4 regions of the Phytobacter sp. genome follow, and region 4 is predicted to be linked to each of the others. Evidence: predicted binding sites of a transcription regulator. Region 4 holds the regulator's gene; each other region holds the start of a gene.

Region 1 (4,214 bases), on a different contig from region 4:
CCGCCAGTGCAGGCGGAAGTTAATCATCAGCGTGCGTGGGCGAAGAGAAGAAGGGCGGAAATGGCGTGATTCAGGAAGAATACGCCAGAACATCAACGCCGAGGCAAGGGCGAAACAGCCAATGACCGCCAGGGCAATGCGCCAGTTAAAGAAGTCGGTGAAGACACCGCTGAGCAGTCGCCCGCTCATCCCACCAATCGAGTTTCCGCTGATATAGAGACCCATGGAGAAGGCCACGAAGCTTGGGTGGATCTCTTCACTTAAGTAGGTCATGCCGACGGCCGCAACCCCGCTCAGTGAAAGTCCTAACAATGCACGCATCACCAGTATGCCGTGCCAACTGGTCATCATGGTTGACAGCAGCGTACAACAGGACGCCAGCAGCAGGGCTGTCACCATCACTTTTTTGCGCCCGATGGCATCCGAAAGCGGACCGGTGAAGAGCAGACCAATTGCCAGCATGGCGGTGGAAATCGACAGGGAAATACTGCTGTTGGCCGGTGAGACGCCAAATTCCTGCGACAGCACTGGCAGAATAGGCTGTACGCAGTAGAGCAGGGCAAAGGTTGCCAGTCCGGCCGAGAAAAGCGCCAGGGTGACGCGCATGAATTGGGGAGTACCACGTTTAATGTATTGGGTCGGTAATGCTGGGGCGGTGTCGTCGGCACCACTGACAGGGAGGGTATCGACGGTTGATGTACGGCTCACTTTAAGTCCTTAAATGGGTATCCCGATAAGACGGGGATAACAATAAGGGTATGAAAGGCAAAATATTCTGTCTAATATATTAATAGTCTCAATTGATATGTTTAAGATATGAATATTGAACTCCGCCATTTGCGCTATTTTATTGCGGTCGCTGAAGAGCTACATTTTGGCCATGCAGCAGCACGACTGAATATTTCTCAGCCCCCGTTAAGTCAGCAAATTCAAATCCTCGAACAGCAAATTGGAGCCAGATTGCTCGCCCGTACCAACCGCAGCGTGATGCTAACGCCTGCCGGAAGGCAGTTTCTGGCCGACAGTCGGCAGATTTTAAGTCAGGTGGACGATGCTGCCGCTCGTGCGGTCCGCTTGCACCAGGGAGAGACAGGGGAGCTGCGTATCGGTTTTACCTCCTCTGCGCCTTTTATCAAAGCCGTTTCCGATACCCTTTCTTCTTTTCGCCAGTTATACCCGGATGTGCATATCCAGACACGGGAAATCAACACCCGTGAACAGATAGCACCGCTCAATGACGGTGGACTGGAACTGGGGTTAATGCGTAACACCTTGCTGCCGGACACACTGGCCTGGGAAGTGATACTGCGTGAACCTCTGCTGGCGATGATTCATCGCGATCACCCTCTGGCGACTAAGCCTGGCGTGTCGCTGGTGGAGCTGGCGCGCGAGCCGTTTGTCTTTTTCGATCCGCACGTCGGCACCGGGCTGTATGACGATATTCTGGGGCTGTTGCGACGCTATAACCTGACGCCAACCATCACCCAGGAGGTGGGGGAAGCGATGACCATTGTCGGACTGGTGGCCGCCGGGTTGGGTGTATCGATTCTGCCCGCGTCTTTTCGTCGTGTGCAACTGAATGAAATTCGCTGGGTTCCGATTATTGAAGACGATGCGATTTCAGAAATGTGGCTGGTGTGGGCAAAACACCGCGAACAGGGAACAGCGGCACGGCGTTTCAAACAAAAACTCATTGCGGCGGTGAATGGGTAAAAAATGCGCAGATTGACCCTGTAAAATGTGCTGTAAATCACAAGGCTACGTAAATATTTGACGGCGAGTATTGAAGTGCTTCACCATATCGAAAAGTTTATTTCGAGCTCAAAAATAAAGGGAGTCTTAGGTGGTTGCTGATAGTCAGCCTGGTCATATTGATCAAATTAAGCAGACCAACGCGGGGGCGGTGTACCGCCTTATTGATCAGCTTGGCCCGGTATCGCGTATCGATCTTTCACGGCTGGCCCAACTTGCGCCTGCCAGTATTACCAAGATTGTGCGCGAAATGCTCGAAGCACACCTGGTTCAGGAGACCGAAATCCAGGAGCCTGGAAGCCGCGGACGCCCGGCTGTCGGGCTGATGGTGGAGACTGAAGCCTGGCACTATCTCTCTTTACGTATCAGCCGGGGGGAGATTTATCTCTCCCTGCGCGATCTCAGCAGCAAGCTGGTGGTGGAGGAGAAGCGCGAACTGCCGCTCTCCGATGAGACTCCTTTGTTGGCGCGTATTATTGACCATATTGATACGTTCTTTACTCGCCACACCCAGAAGCTGGAACGTCTGACGGCCATCGCCATCACGCTGCCCGGTATTATTGATACTGAAAATGGCATTGTGCACCGTATGCCGTTTTATGAAGACGTGAAAGACATGCCGCTGGGTGAAGCGCTGGAAAAGCACACCGGTGTGCCGGTTTACGTCCAGCATGACATCAGCGCCTGGACGATGGCAGAAGCCTTGTTCGGCGCCTCACGTGGTGCCCGCGATGTGATTCAGGTGGTTATCGATCATAACGTGGGTGCGGGTGTCATTACTGATGGGCGACTGCTCCATGCCGGTAGCAGCAGCTTGGTGGAAATTGGGCATACGCAGGTCGATCCTTACGGTAAGCGCTGCTACTGTGGCAACCACGGTTGCCTGGAAACGATTGCGAGCGTGGAAAGCGTGCTGGAGCTGGCACAGCTGCGCATGAGCCAGTCGATGAGTTCGATGTTGCATCAACAGCCGCTGACGGTTGAATCCTTATGTGATGCCGCCCAGCGGGGCGATCTGCTGGCAAAAGATATTATCGCCGGTGTGGGGGCGAATGTCGGACGTATCCTCGCCATTATGGTGAATTTATTCAACCCACAAAAAATCCTTATCGGTTCGCCGCTGAGCAAAGCTGCAGACATCCTCTTTCCCGCCATTGCAGACTGTATCCGCCAGCAGGCGCTCCCGGCTTACAGTAAGCATATCGCCGTGGAAAGCACGCAATTCACCAACCAGGGCACTATGGCGGGAGCTGCGCTGGTCAAAGACGCGATGTATAACGGCTCACTCCTTATCCGTTTGTTACAGGGTTAACATTTTTTCACTGTTGTACTAAAAATTGCGCTATCTCAAGCTGAGCAATCTACGGCTAACGTAGACTTTCCCCACTGAATTATTTTCCTGATTTATATTTTCGTAGCAAAACGGTGGGGTTAGCGATGCTTAAGCGTTTCTTTGTCACAGGGACAGATACCTCTGTCGGCAAGACAGTGGTGTCCCGCGCGCTGCTTCAGGCGCTGGCGGCCAGCGGTAGGACCGTCGCGGGTTACAAACCCGTCGCTAAAGGGAGTAAAGAGACACCTGAAGGCCTGCGTAATAAAGATGCCATGGTTCTGCAGAGCGTTTCTTCCATAGAGTTACCGTATTCCGCAGTCAATCCTATTGCGCTGAGCGAAGATGAAAGCAGTGTCGCGCATAGTTTTCCTATAAACTACACCCTGCTGTCCAACGGCCTGGCGCACTTATGCGATCGGGTTGACCATGTGGTGGTCGAAGGTACCGGCGGCTGGCGTAGCCTGATGAACGATCTGCGTCCGCTTTCTGAGTGGGTGGTGCAGGAGCAAATGGCGGTAGTGATGGTGGTCGGCATTCAGGAGGGTTGTATCAACCACGCCCTGTTAACGGCTCAGGCGATTGCCAGCGATGGGCTGCCGCTGATTGGCTGGGTCGCAAACCGCATAAATCCGGGTCTTGCGCACTATGCCGAAATCATCAATGTTCTGAGCCGCAAACTGCCAGCACCGCTGGTGGGCGAACTGCCGTATCTTCCGCGCGCTGAACAGCGTGACTTATCTCAGTATATCAATCTGACGATGGCGAAAGGGATGCTGGTTGCGGAGCGGATTCTGGCGTAATTGGTTGTTTCCCCTCACCCTTTTGGGAGGAGGGGAATACCCGTCACGCGTTATCACACATCACTATGAATATTAAGCACCCGGCGGGTTCGGCCAGAGCTTAAGTATTCGGCAATATAGTCCTGCGAAATCTCCCCGTTGTAACGTCCGCCTTCGTCCACAATGGGCATCCAACTGGTGTTACTTTCGTACAATCGTGACAGCACAATACGCAGGTTATCTTCGGCTTTGCCGGTGATACGGAACGGATGCAGAAGTTCCGCACAACTGCTCTGCGCGTTGCGTGCTTCGCGACGCTTCACAAAGCCCAATGGTTTCCCTTCGCCATC
Region 2 (4,214 bases), on a different contig from region 4:
AGCGCGACCCAAAAAAGCTGCATCATGCGCGATCTCCTTTTTTATCGTGAACCAGCGAGACAAACAGCTCTTCCAGACGGTTCGCTTTGTTACGCATACTCAATACCTGAATCCCCTGCGCGCTTAACTGACTGAACACACTATTAATGCCCTGCTCACGCAGCACTTCCACTTCAAGCGTTGAGGTGTCCACCAGTCGGTAGTCATAGCCTTCGAGTTTCGGCAGCGGACTCTTCGCCGCCAGATCGAGAATGAAGGTTTCCGATTTCAGCTTCGCCAGTAGCGATTTCATCGAGGTGTTTTCCACCAGTTCACCGCTCTGAATAATGCCGATGTTACGGCACAGCATCTCAGCCTCTTCCAGATAGTGAGTGGTGAGAATGATGGTGGTGCCTCTGTCATTGAGATCTTTAAGGAATCCCCACATCGAACGACGCAGTTCGATATCCACACCTGCCGTTGGCTCATCAAGAATGAGCAGCTTCGGCTCGTGCATCAGGGCGCGGGCAATCATCAGGCGACGCTTCATACCACCGGATAACATCCTGGCACGTTCGCCGCGTTTTTCCCACAGATCGAGCTGCTTCAGGTATTTTTCGCTACGTTCTACCGCTTCTTTGCGTTCAACACCGTAGTAGCCCGCCTGGTTCACCACGATTTGCTGAACGGTCTCAAACGGGTTGAAGTTGAACTCCTGCGGAACAAGCCCGAGCTGGCGTTTGGCGTTCACGACATCTTTTTCAAGGTCGTAACCAAAGACGCTGACCCGCCCCGACGTTTTATTTACCAGCGAACTGATAATGCCAATGGTGGTGGATTTCCCCGCACCGTTAGGTCCCAGAAGGGCATAGAAATCACCGGCTTCGACTTTAAGATCAATACCGCGCAGCGCCTGGACGCCACCCGGATAGGTTTTTTTAAGCTGCTCAAGCTCCAGTGCAATGGTCATGAATTTTCACTTACCTTTTTTCTTACACTCGAATGTGTGGTTTAAAAAAAAATGGAGTTGACCTATATTAGCGCAACGCACTTCTTTAGTTACAGGTCGTTAACTTCCATGAAAGACATAGATACACTCATCAGCAACAATGCACTATGGTCAAAAATGCTGGTGGAAGAGGATCCTGGATTCTTTGAAACGCTGGCGCAGGCACAAAAGCCGCGCTTTCTATGGATTGGATGTTCTGACAGTCGCGTTCCTGCCGAGCGTCTCACTGGTTTAGAGCCAGGTGAACTTTTTGTACACCGAAATGTTGCAAACCTGGTCATTCACACCGACCTTAACTGCCTTTCCGTTGTTCAGTACGCGGTAGACGTACTGGAAGTCGAACATATCATCATCTGCGGCCACTACGGTTGTGGTGGTGTGCAGGCGGCAGTAGAAAACCCGGAGCTGGGGCTGATTGATAACTGGCTGCTGCACATCCGTGATATCTGGTTCAAACACAGTTCGTTGCTGGGCGAGATGCCGCAGGAACGCCGCCTGGATACCCTTTGCGAGCTTAACGTGATGGAGCAGGTCTATAACCTGGGTCACTCCACGATTATGCAATCCGCCTGGAAACGCGGTCAGAAAGTGACGATTCACGGTTGGGCTTACGGTATTCATGATGGCCTGCTGCGTAACCTGGATGTCACCGCGACAAACCGCGAAACGCTGGAACAGCGCTATCGCCAGGGTGTGTCTAACCTCAGCAAGAAACACGTCAATCATAAGTAATGCTGTGCAAGCCGGTGTTTAGCCGGCCTGAAAAATGAAGCCGGGTAAATCCCGGCTTTTTTGTGCTTACTCGTCCAGCATGACCACTTTGCCCACGTACGGCAGGTGGCGGTAACGCTGGGCATAGTCAATGCCATAGCCGACAACGAATTCGTCAGGAATCGAGAAGCCAACAAACTCCACGTTCACCTGCACTTCGCGGCGATCGGGCTTATCAAGCAGCGTGCAGATGGCGAGGGATTTCGGCTCACGCAGGCTCAGAATTTCACGCACTTTAGAGAGCGTATTGCCGGAGTCGATGATGTCTTCGACGATCAAAACATCTTTACCACGAATGTCTTCATCCAAGTCTTTCAGGATTTTCACATCGCGAGTCGTGGACATGCCGCTACCATAGCTGGAGGCGGTCATAAAATCGACTTCATGAGGAACCTGCACCTCACGACACAAGTCCGCCATAAACATGAATGAACCACGCAGCAGGCCCACCAGCACCATTTCACTGCCGCTGTCTTTGTAATGTTCGGTGATTTGACGACCCAGTTCCGCGATACGCGCTTTGATCTCCGCTTCCGGGATCATCACTTCAACAGTATGTTTCATTTTAACTAACCATCTGATTTAAAAACAAATCATTCAATAACGGTAACAGAGTTTCGGTTATTGAAGCGCAAGGCGAGCAGTATACCAGCAAACGCATTTCTGATGCTTAACTGTCGATAAAGCTCATTTTGTGATGACGATCACACTTGTTAAATCCTATAATTAATTGCTACTAAAAAATTAACAAATTTAATGGTGTCTTTTTATGGCAGAAACAAAATCGCAACAGTCGGGGATCCTCGTGACCCTGACTGCACTGTTCGCTGCGTTTTGCGGACTGTATTTACTCATCGGCGGTGTCTGGCTGGTGTCCATTGGTGGATCCTGGTACTACCCTGTCGCTGGGGTGGTGATGCTGGGCGTGACCGCTCTGCTCTGGCGGCGCAAGCAGTCAGCACTATGGCTTTATGCCGCACTGCTGCTGGCCACCATGATCTGGGGCGTGTGGGAAGTCGGCTTTGACTTCTGGGCGCTGACTCCGCGCAGTGACATCCTGGTCTTCTTCGGCATCTGGCTGATTCTGCCATTTGTCTGGCGTCGACTGTCTGTTCCATCAGGTGGCGCGGTTGCCGCATTGGTGGTGGCGCTGTTAATTAGCGGTGGCATTCTGACCTGGGCCGGATTTAACGATCCGCAGGAAGTCAAAGGCACCCTGAGCGCCGACTCTTCGCCTGCGGCGGCTATCTCTCAGGTCGCTGACGGTGACTGGCCCGCCTATGGCCGTAACCAGGAAGGTCAGCGCTACTCGCCGCTCAAGCAGATTAACGCCGATAACGTCAAAAATCTGAAGGAAGCCTGGGTGTTCCGCACCGGCGACCTGAAGTTGCCGACCGATCCGGGCGAACTGACCAACGAAGTAACGCCAATCAAAGTGGGCGACATGCTCTATCTGTGTACCGCTCACCAGCGCTTGTTTGCACTGGATGCGTCGACCGGTAAAGAGAAGTGGCACTTTGACCCGCAGTTAAATGCTAACCAGTCCTTCCAGCATGTCACCTGCCGTGGTGTCTCTTACCATGAAGCCCGTGCTGACAACGCCAGCCCGGACGTCGTGGCTGACTGCCCGCGCCGCATCATGCTGCCGGTCAACGATGGTCGCCTGTTTGCCATCAACGCTGACAACGGTAAGCTGTGCGAGACCTTTGGCAACAAAGGTATTTTGAATCTGCAGACCAATATGCCGGATACCACGCCGGGTCTGTATGAGCCCACCTCTCCGCCAATCATCACTGACAAGGTGATTGTGATTGCCGGTTCAGTAACCGATAACTTCTCCACCCGCGAAACCTCCGGCGTTATCCGTGGTTTTGACGTCAACACCGGTAAACTGCTGTGGGCCTTCGACCCGGGCGCGAAAGATCCAAACGCTATCCCGACCGACGAGCACACCTTTACCTTTAACTCGCCTAACTCCTGGGCACCGGCTGCGTATGATGCGAAGCTGGATCTGGTCTATCTGCCAATGGGTGTGACCACGCCGGATATCTGGGGTGGCAACCGTACGCCGGAGCAGGAACGTTATGCCAGCTCCATCGTTGCGCTGAACGCCACCACCGGTAAGCTTGCCTGGAGCTACCAGACCGTTCACCACGATCTGTGGGATATGGATATGCCGTCCCAGCCTACGCTGGCAGACATCACCGTTAACGGCAAAACCGTGCCGGTGATTTACGCTCCTGCGAAGACCGGTAACATCTTCGTGCTGGATCGTACTAACGGCAAGCTGGTCGTTCCGGCACCGGAAAAACCGGTTCCTCAGGGTGCAGCCAAAGGCGATTACGTCACCAAAACCCAGCCGTTCTCTGATCTCAGCTTCCGTCCGAAGAAAGATCTGAGCGGTGCGGATATGTGGGGCGCCACCATGTTCGACCAACTGGTGTGCCGCGTAATG
Region 3 (4,214 bases), on a different contig from region 4:
TTGACCGCTTTGGTCTGCTGCCGGACGCGGCCCGCACACTGCTGGATATCGCCAGATTGCGTCAGCAGGCACAGAAACTGGGGATCCGTAAGCTTGAAGGCAATGAGAAAGGCGGCAGCATTGAATTCAACGAGAAAAATCATGTTAACCCGGCGTGGCTGATTGGTCTGCTGCAAAAACAACCTCAGCACTTCCGGCTTGATGGCCCTACGCGCCTGAAGTTCTTCCAGGAGTTGACCGAGCGCAAAACCCGCATGGAGTGGGTGCGCAACTTTATGCTGCAACTGGAGCAGAACGCCGTGGCGTAAACGCTGACCGGGTCGGCGCACTCGCCGATCCGGTTTTCTTCCGGGTCATATTTACAAACACTTTGCACTCGTCCAGGACTTCCCGACACTTCCCCCACCCATAATTCCATAACAATGCTGTATAAAAATAACCTTATGATTTGCATGGATTATGATCATGATAAAAAACCCCCGCTTTGTGCTCTGGGCACTGCTGATTTCTGTGGTACTGGTGCTCCCGGCCAGAGCCAATACCTGGCCCCTTCCCCCTGCTGGTAGCCGCGTCGTCGGTGAAAACCGTTATCACGTGGTTGAGAACGACGGAGGGTCACTGGAGGCTATCGCTAAAAAATATAACGTCGGTTTTCTGGCATTGTTGCAGGCAAACCCCGGCGTTGATGCTTACGTGCCCCGCGCTGGCAGCGTGCTGACCATCCCACTACAAACTCTGCTGCCCGACGCGCCGCGTCAGGGAATTGTGATTAACCTGGCCGAACTGCGTCTCTATTACTATCCGCCAGGAAAAAATGAAGTCACCGTCTACCCTATCGGCATCGGTCAACTGGACAGCGACACCCTCACCCCCACCATGGTGACTACCGTTTCCGATAAGCGAGCCAATCCAACCTGGACGCCAACGGCGAATATCCGCGCACGCTACAAAGCACAAGGAATCGATTTACCCGCCGTTGTGCCCGCAGGCCCGGACAATCCCATGGGCCATCACGCTATTCGTTTGGCCGCTTACGGCGGTGTCTATTTGATTCACGGCACAAACGCGGATTTTGGTATTGGTATGCGAGTGAGTTCAGGCTGTATCCGCCTGCGCGATAACGACATTCTGGCTCTGTTCAGCGTCATTACGCCGGGCACGCGGGTCAACATTATCAATACACCAATTAAAGCCTCTGTCGAGCCTGACGGCCGTCGTCTGTTGGAAGTGCATCAGCCGTTATCAAAATCCATTGATGACGATCCACAGCAGTTACCCATCTTGCTGAACCCGGCGATGCAGACCTTCAGGGACTCACCGCAAAGCGCCACCGACGTTTTTGAACATGCTATTGAGCTTCGCTCGGGTATGCCGGTCGATGTGAGCCAGCATGACGCACCGCTTGCACAAACACTGTAGGCCGGAAAAGCAAAAAGCCCCGTTTCTCAACGGGGCTTTTTGTATTGCAGTGGCAGAGAGCTAACTCAGGGTGATTATTTGTAGAGAACCGCTGTACCGTGCAGTTTGTCAGAACCGGTTACAGAGGTAATACGGAAAGACGTTGCACCGGATGCTTCAGCTTTCTGTGCCAGTTTGTGTTCAACAGAAGACAGGTTATCCCCCGCAGTGATCCCGATGGAACCCATTTCCTGCTGACCAGCAGGTGCAGACTGCACTTCAACAGCAGCAAAGCTTGCGAAAGAAAGTGAACTGAGGACAGCGGCTGCAATCAATGTTTTAACGTTTTTCATGATTAGATTCTCTTGGCAGATGATTAATAGGGTCGTTAATGTTTATTTACTTAACGATCGATAATCAAACTATAAGTGTGATCTACGTCACTCGTCAATGTATTTTTATAATGAATGTTATTTAATTAAACAAATCCATATTTATCATAAAGATAGAATTTATTAATTTGTGCTATTTGCTGCTGGTTTATCTGAGCGTTTATTTTTATAATGACTGCTCAACAAACCAACAAGGTTGAACGGCATATGACCATTGAAGTCAGCAGTTGTGTAAAAAAAAGCCGTGGCCGACCGAAAGTGTTCGACAGGGAAGCGGCGCTCGACAAAGCCATGACGCTCTTTTGGCAGCATGGCTATGAAGCCACATCATTATCCGATCTCGTAGAGGCCACCGGGGCGAAGGCGCCTACCCTCTATGCAGAGTTCATTAATAAAGAAGGATTGTTTCGGGCCGTGCTGGACAGATACATCGCCCGATTCGCAGCACAGCACGAAGCGCAGCTGCTTTGCGAGGAGAAACCCGTTGTTCAGGCGTTAGAAGATTACTTTACGGCGGTGGCAAGCTGTTTCACCAGCAAGGATACCCCCGCGGGCTGTTTTCTGATTAACACCTCGGCGACCCTTGCCGCTTCCTCGCATGCTATCGCTGAGACCATCAAGTCGCGACATGCCAGGCAGGAGCAACTTTTGCTGCAATTCCTGCTTTTGCGTCAACAACGCGGTGAAATTCACGCGGGCGTGAATACGCAGACGGTCGCTGAGTTCCTGAGCTGTATTCTGCAGGGGATGTCTATCAGCGCACGCGAAGGTGCCAGTTGCGACAAGCTGCTGCAAGTCGTACGCACCACAATGCGGCTATGGCCGACGCTAGTCGCAAACTAACCGGTCTCATCATCAAGCCAAAGCTATCGTTTTCACCTATTGGATTAATAGGTGAAAACGTCATGCCACCTATACCGCTTTGCTAAGATTAAACAGTGATTATTGCCCTGCTAACCATTACAGGTGCAAGTGAAATGATAAACGTCATGATGACGTACAGCACGACTCTTATTGCTTCAACTTTTCGCGCTAATTGGCTGTTTCCGATGGATTTGAGTACATTCATTGACTGGACACATGCAGAAGGAAAAACGAGATGATTTTGCTATTACCATTCCTTAAAGTGCTAATAGTAATAACATTGTTATTTGGCCTCTGGGTTTTATGTGGTGGCTCCGTTTTATTCGCTTTTCTCTCCATTCTGATTACCGGTTTTTTGGTCATCCGCCAGCAGGACCTGATTTGAACCTTAAAAAACCTTATTTATTAAGGACTTTTCTATAAAAAAGGCCCCTCAGCCTGAGCAATTGAGGAGCCAATAGGTACAGTACTGCTGTTTTAGGCTTTGTTATTCAAAACAAGCTGGCCGTTACTATCCAGTGGGATTTGTGTCCCTGGATCGCTGTTCATGCGGATCTTGCCCTGCTGGTCACCGATTTTGTAAGTCACGTCGTAACCGAGCATTTTTTCTGATTTGTCATACACGGTGCTACAGCGCTGCTGGTTAGTGGTGTAGGTGTCACGGGACTGCATTTCGCCCTGCACCTGGTTACCAGCATAGCCACCGCCTAACGCACCCACGACAGTCGCAACGTCTTTCCCGCGTCCACCACCGAACTGATGGCCCAATACGCCACCAGCAACGGCACCCAGTACAGAACCGGTAATACGGTTTTCGTCCTGTACCGGACGACGGTGGGTCACAGTGACGTTACGGCATTCCTGACGGGGTGTTTTGATTGACTCTTTAATTGGCGTGGCAGAGATGACCTGCGCATACTGAGGACCACGGTCAAACACATTCATGCTGGCAACCGCGGCTACACCCAGCGCAGCGGCCACGCCAATACCGATACCCGCTAACATTGATTTATTCACAGGATTTCCTCCCCTGGTTTGCTATTGGTAACAATTTTGCAACCTGTAAAAGGGGAAGCCAATCGGAAAGAGCGGAAAAAAGGAGGATTGTGAAGGAAACAGGAGGGATTCAGAGTTATCCGAGCAGATACGCACTTGCAGGACTGAGGAATAACTGCTCTCCCACCAGACGTGCGGGAGAGCGGAAAGGAGGATTAGTGCAGTTTCAGACGTGGACGAATCACACGGTTAATACTGCCTACAACCATCATCAGACCCGTTTTAAAGTAACCGTGCAGCGCCACCTGGTGCATACGGTACAGGGAGATGTAGACGAAGCGTGCAATGCGCCCTTCAATCATCATCGAGCCCCGCATCAGGTTACCCATCAGGCTACCCACCGTGGAGAAGTTCGACAGGGATACCAGCGAGCCATGATCTTTGTAGGTGTACGTTTTCAGCGCCTTACCCTTGGCCTGTGCCAGAATGTTGTGCAGTGCCAGACTCGCCATCTGGTGTGCGGCTTGTGCACGTGGCGGCACAAATCCACCTTCAGGACGAGCA
Region 4 (4,214 bases):
CGGGTGCGCCGGTTGCGTGAATTCGATGATTTGATCACGGCGCGCATTCATGGCTTTGCTGACGCCATTGATTACTATCGTCAGTGCAGCGCCATGCCGTTATTAAACAAAATCACCTGCCCTACGCTCATCATCCATGCGAAAGATGATCCCTTTATGGACAGCCATGTGATCCCGGATCCGGCAACGCTGCCGCCCTGCGTGGAGTATCAGTTGACCGAACACGGTGGTCACGTCGGCTTTGTAGGTGGCACCCTGATGCGGCCAGAAATGTGGCTTGAGAAACGTATCCCTGACTGGCTGAAAACCTGGCTGGAAGACTAAGATGATTATTCCCTGGCAAGATCTGGCGCCTGAAACGCTGGATAACCTTATTGAGAGCTTTGTCTTGCGCGAAGGCACTGATTATGGTGAACATGAACGCGCGTTTGCCCAAAAAGTTGCTGATGTTAAGCGACAACTAAAAAGCGGCGAAGCCGTGCTGGTGTGGTCGGAATTACACGAAAGCGTCAACATCATGCCACGCACACAGTTTCGCGATTAACAAAGCTCAAGCGAACATCATCGCTATTTTCTGGAGTCGCTATGTCTGCTAAACATCCGGTTATCGCTGTTACAGGCTCCAGCGGTGCGGGAACCACCACCACCAGCCTCGCGTTTCGTAAAATTTTCGCCCAACTCGATCTGCATGCTGCTGAAGTTGAAGGCGACAGTTTTCACCGCTACACCCGTCCCGAAATGGACATGGCGATTCGCAAGGCGCGAGATTTAGGCCGTCACATCAGCTATTTTGGCCCTGAAGCCAATGACTTCGGACTACTGGAACAGACGTTTATCGAGTACGGCCACACGGGTAAGGGCCAGGCACGCAAATACCTGCACACCTATGACGAAGCGGTTCCCTGGAATCAGGTTCCTGGAACCTTTACACCCTGGCAGCCGCTGCCGGAGCCAACGGACGTACTGTTCTATGAGGGATTGCACGGTGGTGTGGTCACACCGCAGCATGACGTCGCACGCCATGTGGATCTGCTGGTGGGCGTGGTGCCTATCGTCAACCTGGAATGGATGCAAAAACTGGTGCGGGATACCAGCGAACGCGGCCACTCCCGTGAAGCGGTAATGGATTCCGTGGTGCGTTCAATGGACGACTACATCAACTTCATTACGCCGCAGTTTTCTCGTACCCATATTAACTTCCAGCGCGTCCCCACCGTCGACACCTCTAACCCGTTTGCGGCCAAAGTCATTCCGTCGCTGGATGAAAGCTTTGTGGTGATTCATTTCCGCAATCTGGAAGGCATTGATTATCCCTGGCTGCTAGCCATGTTACAGGGTTCGTTTATTTCTCATATGAATACGTTAGTGGTGCCGGGCGGCAAAATGGGGCTGGCGATGGAACTCATCATGACACCGCTGGTAGAACGGCTGATGGAAGGTAAGAAAATCGAGTAACATCAGTCCCCTCTCCCCGTGGGAGAGGGTCAGGTTGAGGGCATCAGACCGCACAATGCCCTCAACCCATCACGCTTCAATCACTTCATACGAGTGCGTGATATTCACCGCTTTTTCCAGCATCAGCGCAACAGAGCAATACTTCTCAGCTGAAAGGTCTACTGCACGCGACACCGCGGCATCTTTCAACGCTTTGCCTGTCACAATGAAATGCAGATTGATGTGGGTGAACAGACGTGGCGCTTCTTCACGACGCTCGGATGTCAATTTCACCTCGCAATCCGTCACGTCATGACGCCCTTTTTGCAGGATAGAAACCACATCGATAGCGCTGCATCCGCCTGCGGCCATCAGTACCATCTCCATCGGGCTCGGGGCTTTATCGCCTGAGTTACCGTCCATCAAAATCTGGTGCCCGGAAGCAGACTCACCCAGGAACGTCAAACCTTCAACCCATTTCACACGAGCATGCATTTTAATTAACTCCGGAGTAGCAATTTTCTCTACAGATTACGCGTACATAAGAAAACTCGCAACGGAAGGCGACCTGCGTCAAGCTGAAGCGAGACACCAGGAGACAGGCGATTAAAGCTATGCTAAAACAGTCTGGATGCTACAGTGATACATTGATGTACTGCATGTACGCAGAGGACATCACATCTTAGAGGCCGCAGACATGTCTGACGGTGCACTTCCCAGGTATCGGGAAGACAGATTGCAACCCCAGTCACAGGGCGCAGATCCTGAGTCTGGAGCCAGCTTATAACAGAGGATAACCGCGCATGGTGCTTGGCAAACCGCAAACAGACCCGACTCTCGAATGGTTCTTGTCTCATTGCCATATTCATAAGTACCCGTCGAAGAGCACGCTGATTCACCAGGGTGAAAAAGCGGAAACGTTGTATTACATCGTCAAAGGCTCAGTGGCTGTGCTCATCAAGGATGAAGAAGGGAAAGAGATGATCCTCTCTTACCTTAACCAGGGCGATTTTATTGGTGAACTGGGTCTGTTCGAAGAAGGTCAGGAGCGCAGTGCATGGGTACGCGCCAAGACCGCTTGTGAAGTGGCCGAAATTTCCTACAAAAAATTCCGTCAGTTGATCCAGGTAAACCCGGATATTCTGATGCGCTTGTCCTCGCAGATGGCGCGCCGCCTGCAGGTCACTTCGGAAAAAGTCGGCAACCTCGCCTTCCTCGATGTGACAGGCCGTATTGCTCAGACGTTACTGAATCTGGCGAAACAACCCGACGCAATGACCCACCCGGACGGTATGCAAATTAAAATAACCCGTCAGGAAATTGGTCAGATCGTGGGCTGTTCTCGTGAAACCGTTGGCCGCATCCTGAAGATGCTCGAAGATCAGAACCTGATCTCCGCTCACGGTAAAACGATCGTCGTGTACGGAACACGTTAATCTCCGAACGGCGCATTGCCCCTGGCAGTGCGCCGTTTTTGTTTCCCCATGTGGCGCAGGCTGATTTACCACCCCGAAATCAACTATGCACTGCGACAAACGCTGGTGTTATGCCTGCCTGTGACCGTTGGCTTGATTGTGGGCCGACTGGATTTAGGGCTGCTTTTCTCATTAGTCCCCGCCTGTTGCAACATCGCTGGTCTCGACACGCTGCATAAGCGCTTCTTCAAGCGCGTGATTATTGGCGGCTCGCTTTTTGCTGGCAGCAGTCTCGCGGTGCAATTTTTGCTTTTTGAAAACATCCCCCTGCCGCTTATTTTGACCCTGTTGACGCTTATCCTCGGTGTCACTGCAGAAATCAGCGCGCTGCACGGCAGGTTGCTCCCCGCGTCACTGATTGCCGCCATTTTCACCCTGAGCCTTGCGGGCAATATGTCGGTATGGGAACCGCTGTTGATCTACAGCCTTGGCACGCTGTGGTATGGCGCATTTAACGCCTTCTGGTTCTGGCTCTGGCGAGAGCAGCCGCTGCGTGAGTCGTTGAGTTTGCTCTATCGTCAGTTGGCCGATTACTGCGAAGCAAAATACAGCATGCTGACCCAACACGCGGACCCGGAAAAAGCCCTGCCGCCGCTGCTGGCGCGTCAGCAAAAAGCAGTGGACATGATTAGCCAGTGCTACCAGCAACTGCATATGCTGGCGGCAAATCAGAATGGTGATTACAAAAGATTAAGGCGGGTCTTCCAGGTGGCGCTGGATTTACAGGAACACATTGCCGTTAGCCTGCATCAGCCCCAGGAAGTGCAGGAACTGGTGGAACGCAGCCACGCTGAAGAGGTGATCCGCTGGAACGCGCAAACCGTCGCTGCACGGTTGAGGGTAATCGCGGACGATATTCTCTATCACCGCTATCCCCAGCGTTTCAACATGGAAAAGCAGATCAGTGCGCTGGAGAAAATTGCCCTCCAGCATCCGGATAACCCGGTAGGCCAGTTCTGCGCCTGGCATTTCAGCCAGATTGCCCGTGTGCTGCGTACTCAGCGCCCACTCTATATTCGCGATTTAATGGCAGAAAAGCAGCGCCGTCTGCCGCTCATTCCGGCGTTGAAAAGCTACCTCTCCTTCAAATCCGCGGCCTTACGGAACGCCGCACGCATCAGCGTCATGCTGAGCGTAGCCAGCCTGATGGGCAGCGCGCTGCATTTGCCTAAACCCTACTGGATTATGATGACGGTCATGTTCGTCACTCAGAACGGCTACGGCGCAACGCGGGTGCGCATCCTGCACCGGGCGGCAGGCACTATGGCTGGGTTGATTATCGCCGGGGCCACGCTGCACTACCAT

The links. Region 4 encodes CRP, which controls carbon source genes, mostly activating them, when cyclic AMP is high. Its sites were predicted from a motif close to ATGTGANNNNNNTCACAT; they were not measured.
Region 1: the regulator CRP is predicted to act here: its motif matches at 1,739-1,756, upstream of mlc (sugar metabolism global transcriptional regulator Mlc).
Region 2: the regulator CRP is predicted to act here: its motif matches at 2,452-2,469, upstream of hpt (hypoxanthine phosphoribosyltransferase).
Region 3: the regulator CRP is predicted to act here: its motif matches at 1,827-1,844, upstream of bhsA (multiple stress resistance protein BhsA).

The regions. Positions count from the first base shown of each region.
Region 1 is NZ_JCACPZ010000009.1:264,716-268,929, forward strand. Features, by position in the region: gene AC5JPW_RS25750 (MFS transporter) at 1-708, opposite strand, end outside; gene AC5JPW_RS25755 (LysR family transcriptional regulator) at 817-1,713, shown strand; gene mlc (sugar metabolism global transcriptional regulator Mlc) at 1,844-3,064, shown strand; gene bioD (dethiobiotin synthase) at 3,190-3,885, shown strand; gene osmV (osmoprotectant ABC transporter ATP-binding protein OsmV) at 3,939-4,214, opposite strand, start outside.
Region 2 is NZ_JCACPZ010000004.1:1,451,964-1,456,177, forward strand. Features, by position in the region: gene AC5JPW_RS10845 (ABC transporter permease) at 1-26, opposite strand, end outside; gene AC5JPW_RS10850 (ABC transporter ATP-binding protein) at 23-949, opposite strand; gene can (carbonate dehydratase) at 1,058-1,720, shown strand; gene hpt (hypoxanthine phosphoribosyltransferase) at 1,787-2,323, opposite strand; gene AC5JPW_RS10865 (glucose/quinate/shikimate family membrane-bound PQQ-dependent dehydrogenase) at 2,529-4,214, shown strand, end outside.
Region 3 is NZ_JCACPZ010000004.1:283,043-287,256, forward strand. Features, by position in the region: gene mfd (transcription-repair coupling factor) at 1-308, shown strand, start outside; gene ldtC (L,D-transpeptidase LdtC) at 466-1,419, shown strand; gene bhsA (multiple stress resistance protein BhsA) at 1,494-1,751, opposite strand; gene AC5JPW_RS05375 (TetR/AcrR family transcriptional regulator) at 1,998-2,633, shown strand; gene AC5JPW_RS05380 (glycine zipper 2TM domain-containing protein) at 3,132-3,671, opposite strand; gene AC5JPW_RS05385 (NAD(P)/FAD-dependent oxidoreductase) at 3,866-4,214, opposite strand, start outside.
Region 4 is NZ_JCACPZ010000001.1:533,337-537,550, reverse strand. Features, by position in the region: gene AC5JPW_RS02470 (hydrolase) at 1-324, shown strand, start outside; gene AC5JPW_RS02465 (YheU family protein) at 326-544, shown strand; gene AC5JPW_RS02460 (phosphoribulokinase) at 586-1,455, shown strand; gene AC5JPW_RS02455 (OsmC family protein) at 1,525-1,929, opposite strand; gene crp (cAMP-activated global transcriptional regulator CRP) at 2,238-2,870, shown strand; gene AC5JPW_RS02445 (YccS/YhfK family putative transporter) at 2,919-4,214, shown strand, end outside.